Regions from separate parts of the Sphaerisporangium sp. NPDC049002 genome, predicted to be linked through region 1. Evidence: riboswitches for the same ligand, from Rfam matches in the RefSeq annotation. Region 1 holds a riboswitch; each other region holds the start of a gene.
The links. A riboswitch is a leader RNA that binds a small molecule or an ion and turns the genes downstream of it on or off. The one in region 1 is predicted to bind cobalamin.
Positions count from the first base shown of each region.

Region 2: another riboswitch for cobalamin. It lies ahead of cobN (cobaltochelatase subunit CobN); the one in region 1 lies ahead of metE (5-methyltetrahydropteroyltriglutamate--homocysteine S-methyltransferase).
Region 3: another riboswitch for cobalamin. It lies ahead of AB0B89_RS21605 (ABC transporter substrate-binding protein); the one in region 1 lies ahead of metE (5-methyltetrahydropteroyltriglutamate--homocysteine S-methyltransferase).

Region 1 is NZ_JBEZFH010000286.1:746-6,883, forward strand. It holds gene AB0B89_RS33315 (multicopper oxidase) at 1-1,743, shown strand, start outside; gene metE (5-methyltetrahydropteroyltriglutamate--homocysteine S-methyltransferase) at 1,948-4,272, opposite strand; cobalamin riboswitch at 4,427-4,569, opposite strand; tRNA gene AB0B89_RS33325 (tRNA-Leu) at 5,030-5,115, opposite strand; partial or broken gene AB0B89_RS33330 (M20/M25/M40 family metallo-hydrolase) at 5,474-6,138, shown strand, end outside.
Region 2 is NZ_JBEZFH010000017.1:58,745-64,882, forward strand. It holds gene AB0B89_RS06540 (cobalt-precorrin-6A reductase) at 1-659, opposite strand, end outside; gene cobG (precorrin-3B synthase) at 712-2,145, opposite strand; cobalamin riboswitch at 2,164-2,361, shown strand; gene cobN (cobaltochelatase subunit CobN) at 2,395-6,048, shown strand; gene AB0B89_RS06555 (amino acid transporter) at 6,137-6,138, shown strand, end outside.
Region 3 is NZ_JBEZFH010000109.1:16,179-22,316, forward strand. It holds gene AB0B89_RS21585 (phytanoyl-CoA dioxygenase family protein) at 174-929, shown strand; gene AB0B89_RS21590 (phosphotriesterase-related protein) at 922-1,905, shown strand; gene AB0B89_RS21595 (cytochrome P450) at 1,908-3,122, shown strand; gene AB0B89_RS21600 (Gfo/Idh/MocA family oxidoreductase) at 3,205-4,047, shown strand; adenosylcobalamin (AdoCbl) riboswitch at 4,110-4,249, shown strand; gene AB0B89_RS21605 (ABC transporter substrate-binding protein) at 4,294-5,253, shown strand; gene AB0B89_RS21610 (iron ABC transporter permease) at 5,472-6,138, shown strand, end outside.

The DNA.
Region 1 (6,138 bases):
GGCGAGCCGATCGACCGCTATGTGATCGCCGTCCGCCAGATCCGCCGGCAGATCCTGCCGCCGGGCGACCCTCCCACGACGGTGTGGGGGTACGGGGCGGTCCAGGACCCGGGGACGTTCAGCAGCCCGGGGTTCACCCTGGAGGCGGTGGCCGATCGTCCGGTACGAGTGCGCTGGGTGAACGAACTGGTCGACGAGAGCGGCGGGTATCTGCCGCACCTGCTGCCGGTGGATCCCACTCTGCACTGGGCCAACCCCACGGACGGCCCGTCCGGACGGGATTCGCGTCCCCGGTTCACCTCCACACCGAACCGGTATCGCGGGCCCGTCCCGCTGGTCACCCACCTGCACGGCGGGCACAGCGCCGACCACAGCGACGGTTTCCCCGAGGCGTGGTACCTGCCGCGGGCCAGGGACCTCCCCGCCGGATCGGCGACCGAGGGCTCCCTGTACGCGAGGTTCCGCGCCATGTACGCCCGTACGCACGGCGTGTCCTGGAGTCCGGGCTCGGCGGAGTTCCATTACGGCAACCAGCAGCGGGCCGCCACGATGTGGTACCACGATCACTCGCTGGGGATCACCCGGCTCAACACCTACGCCGGGCTGGCCGGGTTCTACCTGCTGCGCGGTGGTCCCGCCGACCTGCCCCCCGGCGTCCTGCCCGGCCCCGCGCCTTCGGCCGGCGACGACGGACGCGGCCCGTACCACGAGATCCCGATCGTCATCCAGGATCGGTCCTTCGCCTCCGACGGCTCGCTGTTCTACCCGGGAAGCCGCGCCTTCTTCGACCGGTTCGCCGGGCCGTACATCCCAAGGAGCGACCTGCCCCCCATCTGGAACCCGGAATTCTTCGGCACGGCGATGATGGTCAACGGCCGCACCTGGCCTTACCTGGAGGTCGAGCCCCGCCGCTTCCGGTTCCGGTTCCTCAACGGCTGCAACGGCCGGGTCCTCGACCTGAAGATCGTGACCGACCCGATGGCGAGGCGTCCCGTGCCGGCGGCCCTGCCCGTGTGGCACATCGGGTCCGATGGAGGCTTCCTGCCCGAGCCCGTGCGACTCGGCCGCATCCTGCTCGCCCCGGCCGAACGGGCCGACGTGATCGTCGACTTCACCGGCCTGCGGCCCGGCACGGCCCTCTACCTGATCAACGAGGCCCCGGACACGGCCTTCCCCGGAGACGGCCACACCCCGCCGGCGGACCCCGCCACCACCGGCCAGGTGATGAAGTTCGTCGTACGGCCCTTGGCGGGACAGGACCGCAGCGTGCCGCCCGACCAGCTCACCCTGCCGTCCCTCACGCGGATCGGCCAGGAGAGCAGGACGCGCAAGGTCGCCCTGCTGGAACAGGACTCGGCGGTCGTCCACGGCGCCGGCCCGACGGCGGTGCTGCTCGGCACCCTGGACGGAGGCAGGAAAGCCAGGATGTGGTCCGACCCGGTCACCGAGAATCCCGCCCTAGGCGCCACCGAGATCTGGGAGATCCACAACTTCACCCCGGACGCCCATCCCATCCACGTGCACGAGGTCCTGTTCCACGTCCTCGACCGCCGGTCCTTCAACGGCGCCGCCCGGCCCCCCGAACCATGGGAACGGGGGTTCAAGGACACGGTGATCGCCTACCCGCACCAGATCACCCGGATCAAGGCGACGTTCGACAGGGCCGGTCTCTTCGTCTGGCACTGCCACCTGCTGGAACACGAGGACAACGAGATGATGCGCCCCTACCGCGTCGGCGCCTGAGCGCGCCCGGACGCGCCGCCGACCGTCACCGGCCCGGCCGAACAGCGCGAGCAGGGCTCATGTGCCCGTCGCGGCGGCACTCAGCGATCCACCGTGGCGCGCCAGCGGAGGCAGCGGTGCATGGAGCCCTCTCGCTGATCATCCGCTCTCCTTCATGAGCCGCCGTATCGGGGCCGGAGGGTGTCCGGCCCCGAAAACAGACGGTCAGGCGGAGGAGGAAGTGATCTCGGTGCGGATCTGCTTGGCAGCGGTGACGAGGTTTTCCAGGGAGTCGCGGGTCTCGGGCCAGGCGCGGGTCTTCAGGCCGCAGTCGGGGTTGGCCCACAGCCGGTCGGCGGGGATGGCGGACAGCCCCTTGCGCAGCAAAGAAGCCACCTCCTCGACGCCGGGGACTCGGGGGGAGTGGATGTCGTAGACGCCGGGCCCGACCTCGCGGGGGTAGCCGGCCTGGGCGAGTTCCTCGGCCACCTGCATGTGGGAGCGGGCGGCTTCGAGGCTGATGACGTCGGCGTCCATGTCGTCGATCGCGGCGATGATCTCGCCGAACTCGGCGTAGCACATGTGGGTGTGGATCTGGGTCCGCGGCCGCGCCCCGGCGGTGGCCAGGCGGAACGCCTCGGTGGCCCAGGCGAGGTAGGCGGGGCGGTCCGCGGCGCGCAGGGGCAGCGTTTCACGGAGCGCAGGTTCGTCCACCTGGATGACGGCGGTGCCGGCGGCTTCCAGGTCGGCGACTTCGTCGCGCAGGGCGAGCGCGACCTGCCGGGCGGTCTCGCCGAGCGGCTGGTCGTCGCGGACGAACGACCAGGCCAGCATGGTGACCGGGCCGGTGAGCATGCCCTTCACTGGGCGGCTGGTCTGGGACTGGGCGTAGGTGGTCCAGCGCAGGGTCATCGGGTGTGGGCGGGAGATGTCGCCGGCCAGGATCGGCGGTCGGACGTACCTGGACCCGTAGGACTGGACCCACCCCTGCTGGGTGGCGATGTATCCGTCGAGTTGCTCGGCGAAGTACTGCACCATGTCGTTGCGCTCGGGCTCGCCGTGCACGAGCACGTCCAGGCCGCTCTCCTCCTGGAAGGCGAGGACCGCGCGGATCTCGGCCTCCATGCGCGCGTCGTAGGCATCCTGGTCGATGCGCCCGGCGCGCAGGTCGGCGCGGGCGGCGCGCAACTCGGCGGTCTGGGGGAACGAACCGATGGTGGTCGTGGGCACCAGCGGCAGGTCCAGATGGTTGCGCTGGGCTCGCGCCCGTTCCGCGTAGGGTTCAGCCCGCCTGGTGTCCTGCCCGGTCACCGCAGCCGCGCGTTCGCGGATCGCCGGGTCGCGGGTGAGCGCGGACGTCCTGCGGGACTCCAGGGCTTCGCGGTTGTCGGTGAGGTCGTCAGAGATGGCGCGGACACCGCGGTTCAGACCGCGGGCGAGGGCGACGATCTCGGCGGTCTTCTGCCGGGCGAAGGCCAGCCATGGCCGGATCTCAGGATCGATCTCCGTCTCGGCGGCGGCGTCCAGCGGGACGTGCAGGAGCGAGCAGGACGCGGCGACGTCCACCTGCCCGGCCAGTCCGAGAAGGGTCGCCAGGGTGCTCAGCGACTTCTCCAGGTCGTTGATCCAGATGTTGCGGCCGTCCACGACGCCCGCGATCAGACGCTTGCCCGGCAGCCCGCCGGCGGCCGCCAGGTCGTTCAGGTTGGCGGCGGCCGGGCCGGTGAGGTCGAGCCCCAGACCCTCGATCGGCGCATGGGCCAGCACAGACAGGGCTTCCCCGAGGTGGTCGAAATAGCCGGCGACCAGGATCTTCGGGCGCTCGGTGAGTGAGCCCAGCCGCTGGTAGCAGCCGGCGACGGCGTCCAGGACGGCCTGCGGCTGGTCCTGGACCAGGGTGGGTTCGTCGAGTTGCACCCAGCGGGCGCCCGCTTCGTGCAGTGCCGCGAGGATCTCGGCGTACACGGGCAGCAGCCGGTCGAGCAGGGTGAGCGGGTCGAAGTCCGCTGGGGCGTCCGGCGCTGGCTTGGCCAGCAGCAGGTAGGTCACCGGGCCGACCAGGACTGGCCGCGGGTTGTGTCCCAGTGCCAGAGCCTCACGCAACTCGCTCACAGGCTTGGAGGGGTCGGCCGCGAAGACGGTGTCCGGGCCGAGCTCGGGGACCAGGTAGTGGTAGTTGGTGTCGAACCACTTGGTCATCTCCAGCGGCGCGACGTCCTGAGTACCGCGCGCCATCGCGAAATAGCCGTCCAGCGGGTCGGCCCGCACGGCGGCGCGATGCCGCGGCGGGATCGCGCCGACCATGACCGTGGTGTCCAGCACGTGGTCGTACAGAGAGAAGTCGCCGGTCGGGACCTCGTCGATCCCCGCCTCGGCCAAGCGGCGCCAGTTGTCGCGGCGCAGCCCGGCGGCGACGTCGAGCAGTTCGGCGTCGGTGGTGCGGCCGGCCCAGTAGCCTTCGACGGCCTTCTTCAGTTCGCGGCCCGGTCCTTGGCGTGGGTAGCCGTACACGGTGGCCAGCGCGGTGGGCGCAGGGGAACTCTCGGCCATGAAACTCTCCTTCGCGAGTCACGGAGACCTCGACGGAACCCCGGGGCGAAGGCACGGCAGATGGTGCGGACCCACGGTCAGGTCCGCGTCGTCACGCCGGCCCTCCCACGAGGCCGTCGAACGTCACCGCGCGCGGTCGCGCGCGGGCAGTGGCAGGTCTTCGGACTCGTGGGCGCCCATCTCGTGCCTACTGGCCGTCGCTTCCCGGGTCCTTGGATCGGATCCAGTGCGTGTGACGGCGGTCGTTCCCACTCACCGCTGCGGGGCAGTCCCGGATTCACACCGGGTTCCCTCTTACGACGCTCCTGCCTGGCGGGCAGGGCGAACCGACTGCACCCCCGAGTCTAGAGTGCCGCAGCGGCTCGGGCGAGTGCTCGACGTGCCGGGACCGGGTCGGTCGCCGCGAATGGGGGTGGTCGGGGTGTGGCGCCATGCCGATCCGCGCCGACTTGGTGACGATGTTGTGGAACGCGGGCGCGGATCCCGCCCTGGTCGCTCAGTGGATGGCCGAGACCCAGGTCCAGCAGGTAGCCGCTCAGGCGCAGCTACGCCAAGTGAGCGGCGGGCGTCGGATGACACGAGGAGATCGATGCCATGGTGACCGCGATCGAGGACCACGTTCAGGTTCTGGCGGAGGCGGATCCGAACGACAAGGCTCAGGTCGACGCGGAGATCGGCCTGCGGCTGACCTACTACCCCGAGAAACAGCTAGTGGAGGCCCAGTCGCAACCGGACCTCCACATGCGCGAAGGGTACGTGTCCGAGGGGGGACTTGAACCCCCATGCCCCGTAAAGGGCACTAGCACCTCAAGCTAGCGCGTCTGCCTATTCCGCCACCCGGACAGTGGTGCCTGCACGTGAGAACGTCTCCCCGCGTCGGCTGCACCAGGTTAGCAAACAACGGGCACTGCGTCATACCGGGATTCGGACGCGGGTGCGGTGGGCCCGTGCCGAGGGTCTCCTTGGGCGGAAGCCGGGGTGCCCGGAGGTCTTCCCGGGCGGCGGGCCGGGACGCGCGGTGGGCTCCTCGGGCGGGCGGGCCGGGGTGGCTGGAGCGGTGCTTGGGCGGCAGGCCGGGGGTGGCTTGGGTGGGGGGCCTGGGGTGGTGTGGGTGGTGCTTCGCGGCAGGCCGGGATGCTTGTGGGCGTGCTTGGGCGGCAGGATGGTGGGCGTTAGCGCGTACCGAGCCGAAGGAGCACGTATGACCGCGTTCAATGCCGAGGACGAGGTCGTCGAGCTGTGCCGCGACCTGATCCGCATAGATACGACGAACGCAGGGGACAACGCGGGGCCGGGGGAACGGATCGCCGCCGAGTACGTCGCGGGCAAGCTGGCCGAGGTCGGGCTGGAGCCGCGGATCCTGGAGAGCGACAGCAAACGGGCCAACGTGATCGCCCGCATCCAGGGGGCCGATCCCAGCCGTGAGGCGTTGCTGCTCCATGGGCACCTTGACGTCGTCCCTTTCAACGCCGGCGACTGGACCCATCACCCGCTGAGCGGGGAGATCGCCGACGGCTGCGTCTGGGGGCGCGGCGCGGTGGACATGAAGGACATGGACGCCATGATCCTCGCGGTCGTCCGGCAGCGTCTGAGCGAGGGGCGCAGGCCGCCGCGCGACATCGTGCTCGCGTTCACGGCGGACGAGGAGGCCGGCGGCCACTACGGCGCGCAGTGGCTGTCCACCGAGCACAAGGACCTGTTCGAGGGATGCACCGAGGCGATCGGCGAAGTCGGCGGGTTCAGCGTCTCCGTCGACGAGGCCAGGCGGCTCTACCTGATCGAGGCCGCCGAGAAGGGCATCGCCTGGATGAGGCTCACCGCCGCCGGGCGCGCGGGGCACGGCTCGATGCTGAACAGCGAGAACGC
Region 2 (6,138 bases), on a different contig from region 1:
GGGCGGCGTACGACGACGACGGGGAGGCCGAGTTCGCGTGCGGCCGACAGCTTGGCCATGGTCATCGTTCCGCCGCTGTCCTTGGTGACCAGCACGTCGACGCGGTGCCGGCGCATCAGCGCCCGCTCGCCGTCCAGCGTGTACGGACCCCGGTCGCGCAGGAGGCGGCAGTGGCGAGGAAGCGGCGGATCGGGTGGATCGACCGTGCGGATCAGGAACCACAGGTCGTCCAGGCCGGCGAAGACCGGCAGGCCCTGGCGTCCGGTGGTGAGGAAGACCCGCCTTCCGAGCCCTGGCAGCGACGCCGCGGCTTCCGGCAGGGACGACGTCCAGTGCCAGTCGTCTGCGGCCTCCTGCCGCCATCCTGGCCGCCGCAGCACGAGCAGGGGGACCTCCGCCGCCGCGGTTGCGCGTACGGCCGAGGCGGTGATCCGTTCGGCGAACGGGTGGGTGGCGTCGACCACGGCCCTGATGCCCTGTTCGCGCAGCCAGTCGGCCAGGCGTTCTGGCCCGCCGAACCCCCCGACGCGCACCTCGCCCTCAGGAAGGCGGGGATCGGTCACACGGCCCGCGAGCGAGGAGATCACGCGGACCTCGGGACGGGCCGCCAGCGCCGCCGCCAGCGCCCGCGCCTCACCCGTCCCCCCGAGAACGAGCACGCCTGACCTCACCAGACGCCCCTGTCCACGGACACGAACCCGGATCCCTCCATCACGCCCCGGACCGTCTGGACGTGCCGGCCACCTGGCGGGCCGCGGTGACCGCGGCCGTCGTCTCCTCGATGTCCTCGCAGTGCAGGCTCCGGCCGCCGGCGTCGACACGGTAGCCGTCGCCGGTGGCCACCACGAGTACGGCCTGCCCGGCGGGCCGTCCGCACCGGCGCTCGCACCCGGCCCAGTGCACGCGAAGCACACCGGCGCCCGGCGCGCGGGCGGTGGTCGCCTGGATGTGCGCGATCGACGCGGCGTCCGCCTGGACATCGGAGAGTGACTTCGCGCAGCCGGGTCGTCCGGTGCAGGCCGTGACCCCGGTCCACGGGGAGGCGGGATCGGTGACCAGGCCGGTGGCCGCGAGCCTGGACAGCCATGACTCCGCGTCCGCTCCGCTGACGCCGGGCACGACGGCGCCACGCCATGGCGTCAGCCGGATCTCGCCGTCGCCCGCCTGCGCCGCCGTCGCCAGTGCTCGCGCCTGGGCGCCGGTCAGCCGGCCGAGCGGCGGCATGACGACGAGCGCGACCCGGGGGACGGCCCTCTCCCCGGGCCCGGGTACGGCCCCCCGCGCGGGCCGGTGTACCAGGCCGAGCGGCGGCGAAGACGGCACGTCCGGGGAGACCACCGGCACGGGGCCGTGCTCCCCGGACCCGGTGGGGCCGTCGGCGTGGGCGGGCGTCCCGACGCGGGCGGAGCCGCCGAGGTGGGTGGCGATCCTCGCCGGGCCGTCGTCGAGTTCGGCCATGCGCCAGGCCGTCGAGTTCTGGGCGGTTCGTTCGGCGAGGAAGGCCTCAGCCGCCGCCATCATCGCGGATACCGCCTGTGTCGGGGCGAGGCGTACTCCGTGGTCCTCTCCCGCCAGGAGGAGCGCCCCCTCGACCGGCTCTCCGCCGGCCGGCGCGGGGATCGGGACGAAGGTGAGGTCGGCCTTGAGGGCGGGCAGGTCGCCTCTGCCGTCGTCCAGGGCGAACAGGAACCGGCCGGGCAGTCCCGCGAGGGCCGGGCGGGAGCACAGCGCCTCGTCCAGTTCGCGTACGAGCGGTGCCACCTCGATCAGGCCGCGACCGTCGAGCCCGGCCATGGGGGAGGCCAGGATGTTCCGCACACGTTCATGGGTCGCGGAGGGGAGCAGCCCCGCGGCGGCCATCCTCGCGGCGAACGCGGTCTCCCCCTCGGCGTTCAGCCCTCGTACCTGCACGTTGGCACGGGAGGTCAGCTCGACCACCCCGGAGCCGAGGGACGTGGCGGCGGCGCCCAGCTCGCGCAACTGGGCGGCGGTGAGGACGCCACCCGGCACCCGGATACGGGCGACGGCACCGTCCGCGGCCGGATGCGTCTGCAACGCACCGGGACAGGCGTCCACCCGCGACCTGTCCGGGGGTTTCCGGACGTGGAATCGCGACGAGGACTCCGGAAAGTCGACGACAGACACGTTGAGGATGTTAACCCGACTTCTCGCAATAAGTCGGACTCCGTGATCTGATAGGGGAGCGACGGCACAAGGAGGAAGCCGGTGTGAATCCGGCGCGGTCCCGCCACTGTCACCGGGGAGCGAACCCCATCCAAGGCCACGGCCCGGCAACGGGCGGGAAGGCCGGGGTGAGCGTCGATCCGGAAGCCAGGAGACTCCAGGCCGTGTGGACCCACGACCCGGGGCGCGGACCCCGAGTGAGGATGTGCCGTGCGCCATCTCCCCGTACTTCTGCTGTCGACCTCCGACACCGACCTGCTGAGCGCACGCGCGAGCGGCGCCCCGTACCGCCTGGACAACCCGGCGCGGCTCGCCGTCGAGGACCTCTCCCCGCTGCTCGACGACGTGGAGCTGGTCGTCGTCCGCCTGCTCGGCGGGCGGCGGGTATGGGAGGAGGGGCTGGACATGCTGCTGGCGGGGCCCCGCCCCGTCATCGTGCTCGGAGGCGAGCAGGCTCCCGACGCCGAGTTGATGGAGCTGTCCACCGTCCCCGGTGGAGTGTGCGCCGAGGCGCACGCCTATCTGGCGCACGGTGGCCCGGCCAATCTGGCCGAGCTGTACAGGTTCGTGTCCGACACCGTGCTGCTCACCGGGCACGGCTTCGCGGCCCCCGCGCCCACGCCAAGCTGGGGCGTCCTTGAGAGGACCGACGGCGCCGAAGGTGAGGGGCGGCCGGTCGTGGGGGTTCTGTACTACCGGGCTCATCATGTCGCGGGGAACACCGGGTTCGTCGAGGCGTTGTGCGGCGCGATCGAGGACGCCGGAGGCCGGGCGCTGCCCGTGTACTGCGCGTCGTTGCGCACCGCGGAGCCCGGCCTGATGGAGGTTCTCGGCGGCGTGGACGCGCTGGTCGTCACCGTGCTGGCGGCGGGCGGCACCCGTCCCGCCACCGCCTCGGCGGGCGGCGACGACGAGGCCTGGGACGTGGGGGCGCTCGCCCGGCTCGACGTCCCGATCATCCAGGGCCTGTGCCTGACGGGAGACCGGGAGACCTGGGCGGCGAGCGACGACGGGCTGTCCCCGCTGGACGCCGCCTCGCAGGTGGCCATCCCGGAGTTCGACGGGCGGATCATCACCGTGCCGTTCTCCTTCAAGGAGGTCGACGAGGAGGGCCTGACCGTCTACGTGGCGGACCCCGAGCGCGCGGCCCGGGTCGCCGGCATCGCCGTACGGCACGCCGCGCTGCGGCAAGTGCCCCCGGGGGACAGGCGGATCGCGGTCATGCTGTCGGCCTACCCCACCAAGCACGCGCGGATCGGCAACGCCGTGGGCCTGGACACACCCGCCAGCGTGGTCCGCCTGCTGGCCGCCATGCGCGCGAGCGGGTACGACATCGGGCCCGAGGGCGAGGGCGGCCTGCCGGGCGTGGACGGGCAGGACGGCGACGCGCTCGTCCACGCGCTCATCGCCGCGGGCGGCCAGGACCAGGACTGGCTCACCGAGGAGCAGCTCTCCGGCAACCCCGTGCGCGTCTCCGCCGCGCGTTACCGGGCCTGGTACTACACGCTTCCCGAGGACCTCCGCGCGGGGATGGAGCGGCACTGGGGACCGCCGCCCGGCGAGCTGTTCGTCGACCGTTCGCGCGACCCCGAGGGGGAGATCGTGCTGGCGGCCCTGCGCGCCGGCAACGTCGTGGTGATGGTCCAGCCGCCGCGTGGGTTCGGCGAGAACCCCATCGCGATCTACCACGACCCCGACCTGCCGCCCAGCCACCACTACCTGGCCGCCTACCGCTGGCTCCAGGACGGGTTCGGCGCGCACGCGGTGGTACACGTCGGCAAGCACGGCAACCTGGAGTGGCTGCCGGGCAAGTCCGCCGGGATGTCCGCCTCCTGCGGGCCGGACGCCGCGCTCGGCGACCTGCCGCTGATCTACCCGTTCCTCGTGAACGACCCCGGCGAGGGGACCCAGGCCAAGCGCCGCGCCCACGCCACCCTGGTCGACCACCTGGTGCCGCCCATGGCCCGCGCCGACACCTACGGCGACATGGCGCGTCTGGAGCAGCTTCTCGACGAGCACGCCTCCATCGCCGCGATGGACCCCGCCAAGCTCCCCGCGATCCGCGCCCAGATCTGGACCCTCATCCAGGCCGCCCGGCTCGACCACGATCTCGGGCTGGACGACAGGCCGCACGACGCGGAGTTCGACGACTTCCTGCTGCACGTCGACGGCTGGCTGTGCGAGGTCAAGGACGTGCAGATCCGCGACGGCCTGCACGTGCTGGGTCAGGCGCCCGTGGGCCGGGCCCGCGAGGACCTCGTGCTGGCGATGCTGCGCGCCCGGCAGATGTGGGCCGGGGCCGAGGCGCTACCCGGGCTGCGCGAGGCCCTCGGCCTGGCGGAGGACGGCAGCGCCGCGCGGGCCGACACCGACCGGGCCGAGACGGTCGCGGCGGCGCTCGTCCACGGCATGGAGGAGCGCGGCTGGGATCCCGGCGCGGTGGAGGAGGTCTGCGCGGCCGTACCGCCGGTGGCCGGGGAGGCGGCGGGGGTGGCCGTACCGCCGATGGCCGGGCGGATCCTGCGCTTCGCGGCCACCGAGATCGTTCCGCGGCTGGCGAGGACCAGCGACGAGATCGGCGCCGTGCTGCACGCGCTCGACGGAGGGTACGTGCCGGCGGGGCCGAGCGGGTCGCCGCTGCGCGGGCTGATCAACGTGCTGCCCACCGGCCGGAACTTCTACTCGGTCGACCCCAAGGCCGTGCCGAGCCGCCTTGCCTGGGAGACGGGGCAGGCCATGGCCGACTCGCTGCTCGCACGCTACCGCGCCGACACCGGCGACTGGCCGCGCTCGGTGGGCCTGTCGATCTGGGGGACCAGCGCCATGCGCACCTCCGGTGACGACGTGGCCGAGGTGCTCGCGCTCCTCGGCGTACGACCGGTGTGGGACGAGGCGTCCCGCCGGGTCACCGGCCTCGCGCCGATCCCCCACGAGGAGCTGGGCCGCCCCCGCGTGGACGTCACCGTCAGGATCAGCGGCTTCTTCCGCGACGCGTTCCCCCACGTCGTCGTGATGCTGGACGACGCGGTGCGGCTGGTCGCCGGGCTGGAGGAGCCGGAGGAGGTCAACTTCGTACGGGCGCACGTGGTGGCCGACCGCGCGGAACACGGCGACGAGCGCCGGGCCACCACCCGCGTCTTCGGGTCGAGGCCGGGCGCCTACGGGGCGGGGCTGCTGCCGCTGATCGACAGCCGCAACTGGCGCGACGACGCCGACCTCGCCGAGGTGTACGCGGTGTGGGGCGGCTTCGCCTACGGCAGGGACATGGACGGCACGCCCGCGAGAAAGGACATGGAGACCGCCTACCGGCGCATCGCCGTGGCCGCCAAGAACGTCGACACCCGCGAGCACGACATCGCCGACTCCGACGACTACTTCCAGTACCACGGCGGCATGATCGCCACCGTGCGCGCCCTGACCGGCAAGGCGCCCGCCGCCTACATCGGCGACAGCACCCGTCCGGACGCGGTGCGCACCCGGACGCTCTCGGAGGAGACGGCGCGGATCTTCCGCGCCCGGGTCGTCAACCCGCGCTGGGTGGCGGCGATGCGGCGGCACGGGTACAAGGGGGCGTTCGAGCTGGCGGCGACCGTCGACTACCTGTTCGGGTACGACGCGACCACCGGCGTGGTGGCCGACTGGATGTACGACAGGCTCGCCGCCACCTACGTCCTGGACCCGGAGAACCAGCGGTTCCTCGCCGAGTCCAACCCGTGGGCCCTGCACGGCATGGCGGAACGCCTGCTGGAGGCGGCCGGGCGCGGCATGTGGGAGCACCCGGACCCCGAGATCCTCAACGACCTTCAGGAGGTCTACCTCAAGGTCGAGGGCGACATCGAAGGCGGCGCGGACGAATCCGCCTGAACGTGGACCGCGCCTTCGCCCGGGATCGATGGCGGCCGATTCTCAAAGATCCATACAAGGATGGTGATCAAGCGCGAAGATGGCGGGCAT
Region 3 (6,138 bases), on a different contig from region 1:
CCGATGACAGGGGGCTGTGCGGCGGCGATGCCGGGCCGGGCCGACGACTTAAGTGGTCTTGGTCGCAAGAGGTTCCGGCCGCCAGGGGACGACCTACCGCTACCAAGCGCTTGCTTTAGGGGTGGGGTTGGTTCGAAACTGGGGCAATGGCCACCAATGCTCCGGTCCGCGACGTGACCGATCATGAGGTCGAATCCTTCAAGGAGAACGGCTGGGTACGGCTGCCGCGGCTCGTGGATCCCGCCCTGGTGGACGGACTGCGCGAGCGGGCGCTCGGTCACCTGCGCGTCCGCTCGCGCGAGCGCGCCACCCTGGTCGACCAGGCGTTCGGCCAGTCCAGGGACGTCGCCGAGTCCGACGAGGCCTTCCACGACCTGGCCTTCGACGCCGCGATGGGCCGGTGCGCCACCCGGCTGCTGCACGGCGTCAGGGGCGTGCGCGTCCAGGTGACGAACCTGCTGATCAAGGAACCTGGCGACGGCGGGCACGGCGCGACCGAGTTCCACCAGGACTTCCCCTGGATGCCGATGGACCGCTCGGCGATGCTGACCGTCTGGCTGGCGCTCGCCGACGTCCCCGCCGAGATGGGCAGCCTGCGGTTCTACAACGGCTCCCACCGGCACGGCGTCCTCGGACGGAGCTTCACCCGCGACGGCGACGACCAGCTCACCCAGCACCCGTGGCTCAAAGCGCTGGAGCTGTCGCCTCCCCTGGACCTGCGGGCCGGCGACGCGACCGTCCACCACGCGCTGACCGTGCACGGCGCGGGGGCCAACCGCGGGGACACCCCGCGCCTGTCGTTCACGGTCACCTACTTCGACGCGGACGCGCTCTACACCGGCACGCCGTACAAGCAGACCGACGGCCTCGGCCTCCGGGTCAACGCGCCCTTCGACCACCCGAGGTTCCCGGTCGTCTCCCATGCCTGACCGGGACGGGGCCGTCCACACGGTCAAAGGACCGGTGACCGGACTCGGGGCGACGCTCATGCACGAGCACATCTTCGGCCTCAGCCCGGAGATCCTGTGGAACTGGCCGGACATCCCCGAAGGATGGGACCTCGACACCCGGGCGCGGGAGGCGGCGGGGAAGCTCGACGCGCTCAAGGCCGAGGGCGTCGACACTGTGGTCGACCTGACGGTGGTGGGCCTCGGCCGGTACGTCCCGGCCGTCCAGCGGGTCGCCGAGCTGACCGACGTCAACATCGTCGTCGCCACCGGGCTCTACACCTACGACGCCCTCCCGCCGTACTTCGGCAACCGCGGCCCCGGCAGCCTCTTCGGCGGCCCCGACCGGCTCGCGGAGTTCTTCGTCAGGGACATCACCGAGGGCATCGGCCGCACCGGGGTGAAGGCAGCGATCCTCAAGTGCGCATCCGACCACCAGGGCATGACGCCGGGCTGCGAGCGGGTCTTCCGGGCCGTCGCGCGGGCGCACCTGGAGACCGGGGCGCCGATCACCACCCACTCCCACAGCGCCTCGCGGGGCGGGCTGGAGCAGCAGCGGCTCCTGGCCTCCGAGGGCGTGGACCTGACGCGGGTCGTCATCGGCCACGCCGGCGACTCCACCGACCCCGCCTATCTCGAAGAGCTGGTCGCCGAGGGCAGCTTCCTCGGCATGGACCGGTTCGGCATCGAGACGATCAGCTCGTTCGAGGACCGGGTCGCCATCGTGGCGGAGATGTGCGCGCGCGGCCACGCCGGCCGCATGGTGCTGTCGCACGACTCCTACTGCTTCAACGACCGGTTCGACCCCCGGGTCGTACGGGAGCGCCACCCGAACTACCACCTGCTGCACATCTCCCGCGACGTCCTTCCCGAGCTGCGCAAGCGCGGCGTGACCGATGACCAGATCCACCAGATGCTCGTCGAGAACCCCCGCAGGATCCTCACCCCGAGGTCGTGATCATGCAGAACACCTCACCGGCCACCGCCACCGACTTCGACGTCACCTCCGACTGGCACGTCGCCGCGCCGTACGACTTCCTGCGCAGGCTCAGGCACGAACGGCCGGTGTTCCACAGCGAGCACCTGGACGCGTACGTCCTGACCCGCCACGAGGACGTGCGCGCGGCGTACGGGGACGCGCGGCGGTTCTCCTCCGAGGGGTCGCTCACGATCTCGCGGAGCCTCGCCGGCGAGACCAGGAAGGTGCTCGGCGACCACGGGTCCTTCCTGTCCAGCTTCGTGGCCAACGTCGACCCGCCCACGCACACGCGGCTGCGCCGTTCGGTGTCCCGGGCCTTCACCCCGCGCGCTGTCACCGCGATGGAGGAGCGGTTCCGGCGGCTCAACGAGGACCTCCTCGACCGGGTGGCGCCGCAGGGCGGGGGCGACTTCGTCGCGGAGCTCGGGCACGTGCCGTCGGCCAAGCTCAGCGCCCGGTTCATCGGCGTGCCCGAGGAGGACGAGGAGTTCGTCAAGGAGCACGTCAAGGACTGGTTCATGCTGTTCCTGTCGCCGCAGCCGCCCGACCGGCAGCTCGTGCTGGCGCGCAGCTTCCTCGAATACCTGGACTACGTCGACAAGCTGGTGGCCTCCCGCGCCGCCGAGCCGCGTGACGACTTCACCTCGCTGATGACCGGGCTCATCGGAACCGAGCTGTCCCACAGGGAGGTCGTCGAGCTGATCTCCACGATCCTGCTGGGCGGCAACGACACCGTGCCCAACCAGCTCGGCAACAGCGTGCTGAGGCTCCTGCGTGAGGACGCCTGGCCCCTGGCCCCCGAGCTGGTCCAGAACGCGGTCGAGGAGTGCATGCGCATCGACGGCTCCAGCCTCGGCTCCTTCCGGTACGCCCTCACCGACATCGAGCTGCACGGCGTGACCATCCCGGAGGGCTCGCTGGTGCTGCTCTCCACCGACTCGGCCGCGCACGACGAGACCGTCTTCCCCGCGCCGGAGGAGTTCGACCTCGGGCGAGGGAACTCCGACGCGCACATGACGTTCGGGTACGGCATCCACTTCTGCGTCGGGGCCGCGCTGGCGCGCCTCCAGCTCCGTACGGCCCTTGAGGTGCTGGGCCGCCGGCTGCCCGGCCTGCGGCTGGTGCCCGGCCAGCCGCTCGCGTACCGCAAGTCCATCGTCGGGCGGGGCCTGCCGTCGCTTCTGGTCGAATGGTGATCACCCCACGCGCGAGGTTCTGATTGGGCTAGTCTCGCGGCGAATCGTCCGGTACGTCGGGGAGCTGAGCGCCGTGGAGCCAGTGGCGGTAGGTCTGATCGGAGCCGGGCCGTGGGCGGAGGCGGTACACGCCCCCGCGCTGGCGGCGGGGCCGCACACGCGGCTCGCGGGAGTGTGGGCGCGCAGGCCGAGGGCCGCCGCAAGGCTGGGAGCCCCGGTCTACGAGCGGGTCGAGGAGCTCTTCGAGGTCTGCGAGGCCGTCGCCTTCTGCGTGCCGCCGGGCGTGCAGGCCGAGCTCGCCGTGCGGGCCGCCAGGGCGGGCAAGGCGCTGCTGCTGGAGAAACCGCTGGCGGCCGACCTCGACGGCGCCAAGCGCCTCGCCGACGCCGTGGGCGAGGCGGGGGTGGCGTCCCAGATGGTGCTCACCTTCCGTTACTCGGCCGCGACCAAGGCGTTCCTCGAACGGGTCCGCGCGATCGAGCCGTTCGGCGGGTACGCCCGCAACATCTCCGGAGCCCTGTACACCATCGACTCCCCGTGGCGAAAGGAGCGCGGCGCCATCCTCGACGTGGGGCCGCACATGCTCGACATGCTCGACGCCGCCCTCGGTCCGGTCGTCGGCATCCGCGCCCACGGCCACCCGCTCGGGTGGACCGGACTGCTGCTGGAGCACCAGAGCGGCGCGGTCAGCGAGGCGTCGCTGACCATGGCCGCCCGCGTCGAGCACGGCTCCTCGCACGTGGCCGTCTTCGGCCGCCACGGCGACGAGACCCTCGACGGCGCGGACCTCGGCTACGACGTCTTCCCCGACATGGTCGCCGAGTTCGCGCGGACCGTGCGGCGCGGCGGCGGCCACCCCCTCGACGCCCGCCACGGGCTCCGCCTCCAGGAGTTGATCAGCGCCGCCGAGGCGCAGCTCGCCTGAGCCGCCGGTCTGGAGTGGTGAGGCTTTCCACCCGTCGTATCCCGTTGCGGCATTGGTTGATACCGTTCGTCTGACGCGCAGCGTGCAGCGAAGTCCGGTGTGAGTCCGGCGCTGTCCCGCAACTGTGAGACCCCTCGGGTCGAGCCAGGTCGCCTGCATGCCGCGCCGACGTCGTCAACCCTCGTGGAAAAGGGTGATCCGTCAGCACACGGGTCTCTCGATTTCCCGGCAACAGGAGGAACTCTCGTGAGGCCCGTACGCACGGCCTTGGCGGGCGCGTTGCTGGGTGCGCTGACACTGGCCGCATGCGGCCAGTCCACCGGCACCGAAAGCAGCGCCACCGCCACCGCCGCCGCCACCCCCGCTCCCGCCGCTTCGCAGGACGGCGGCTTCCCCGTCACCGTCCAGGCGGGCAACGGCTCCGTCACCATCGGGCACAAGCCCGCCCAGATCATCTCGCTCTCGCCGAGCGCCACGGAGAGCCTGTTCGCGATCGGCGCGGGACCGCAGGTCATCGCCGTCGACGACCAGTCGACCTACCCCGCCGAGGCCCCGAAGTCGGACCTGTCCGGCTTCAAGCCCAACGCCGAGGCGATCATCGCCAAGAAGCCCGACCTGGTCGTGCTCGCCAACGACACGGGCGGCATCGTGGCCGCGCTGACCAAGGTCGGCATCCCGGTCCTGCTCGAACCGGCCGCCACCAAGCTCGACGAGACCTACGACGAGATCGCCGACCTCGGAGCCGCCACCGGCAACAAGGCCAAGGCCGACGAGCTCGCCGCGGGCATGAAGCGGCAGATCGACGAGATCGTCGCCGCGGCGCCCAAGGACAAGAAGCTCACTTACTTCCACGAGCTGGACAACACGCCGTACTCGGTGACGTCCAGCACGTTCATCGGCCAGATCTACGGGCTCTTCGGGCTCGCCAACATCGCGGACACGGCCCCCGAGGCCGCCGGGGGGTACCCCAAGCTCTCCAGCGAGTTCGTCGCCAAGGCCGACCCCGACCTGATCTTCCTGGCCGACACCAAGTGCTGCGGCCAGTCCAAGGAGGCCCTCGCCAAACGGCCGGGGTGGGGAGGCCTGTCGGCGATCGCGAAGGACCGCGTGATCACGCTCGACGACGACATCGCCTCACGCTGGGGCCCGCGCGTGGTCGACTTCGTCAAGATCGTTGACGAGGCGGTCACGAAGGCCGCCGCCTGAGACCCGATGGGACACCTGGAACGACACGCCCCGTGAACCGGCACGACCCTGGTACGACGCGCCCTGAGAAGCGGCACGACACCGGTACGACGCGCCCTGTGAATCGGCGCGACGCCGGTAGGTCGCGCCCCGTGAGGCGGCGCGGCGCCGGTACGACGCGCGCGGCGAGGCTGCGGCCGGCGGCGCTGGCCGCGGCCCTCGCCGTGCTCGTGATCTGCGTGATCGCGGGTCTGATGATCGGCGCGGCCGGCGTCTCGCTCAAGGGCATCATGCTCGAACTGCTCGACCGGGTGCCGTTCGTCTCGGTGGACTCCGGGCTGTCGCCGGTCGAGCGGGGGCTGGTCTTCCAGCTCAGGTTGCCCCGCGTGGTGCTGGCGGCGGTGGTCGGCGGCCTGCTGGCCATCGCGGGCGCCGGGTACCAGGGCGTGTTCCGCAACCCGCTCGCCGATCCCTACCTTCTCGGCGCCGCCGCCGGTGCGGGCTTCACCGCGACCCTGATGATCGTGCTGATCCAGGTCGACGGGCTGGTGCCGCTCGCCGCCTTCGGCGGGGCGATCGGCGGCGTGCTGCTGGCGTACGCGCTCGGCAACACGGCGGGCCGGGGCGGCGGCACGGCCACCCTGGTGCTCGCCGGGGTGGCGGTGGCCTCCTTCCTGTCCGCGTTGCAGGCCTTCGTGCAGCAGCTCCGCGTCGAGCAGTTGCAGCGCATCTACTCGTGGATCCTCGGGGGCATCGGCGGCGACTGGACGCAGGTGTGGCTCGTCGCCCCCTACGCCCTGGTGTCGACGGTCGTCCTGCTCGCCCACGGCCGGCTGCTGGACGTGCTGTCGGTCGGCGACGACGAGGCGGTCAGCCTCGGGGTCAACGCGGGGCGCGTCCGGCTCG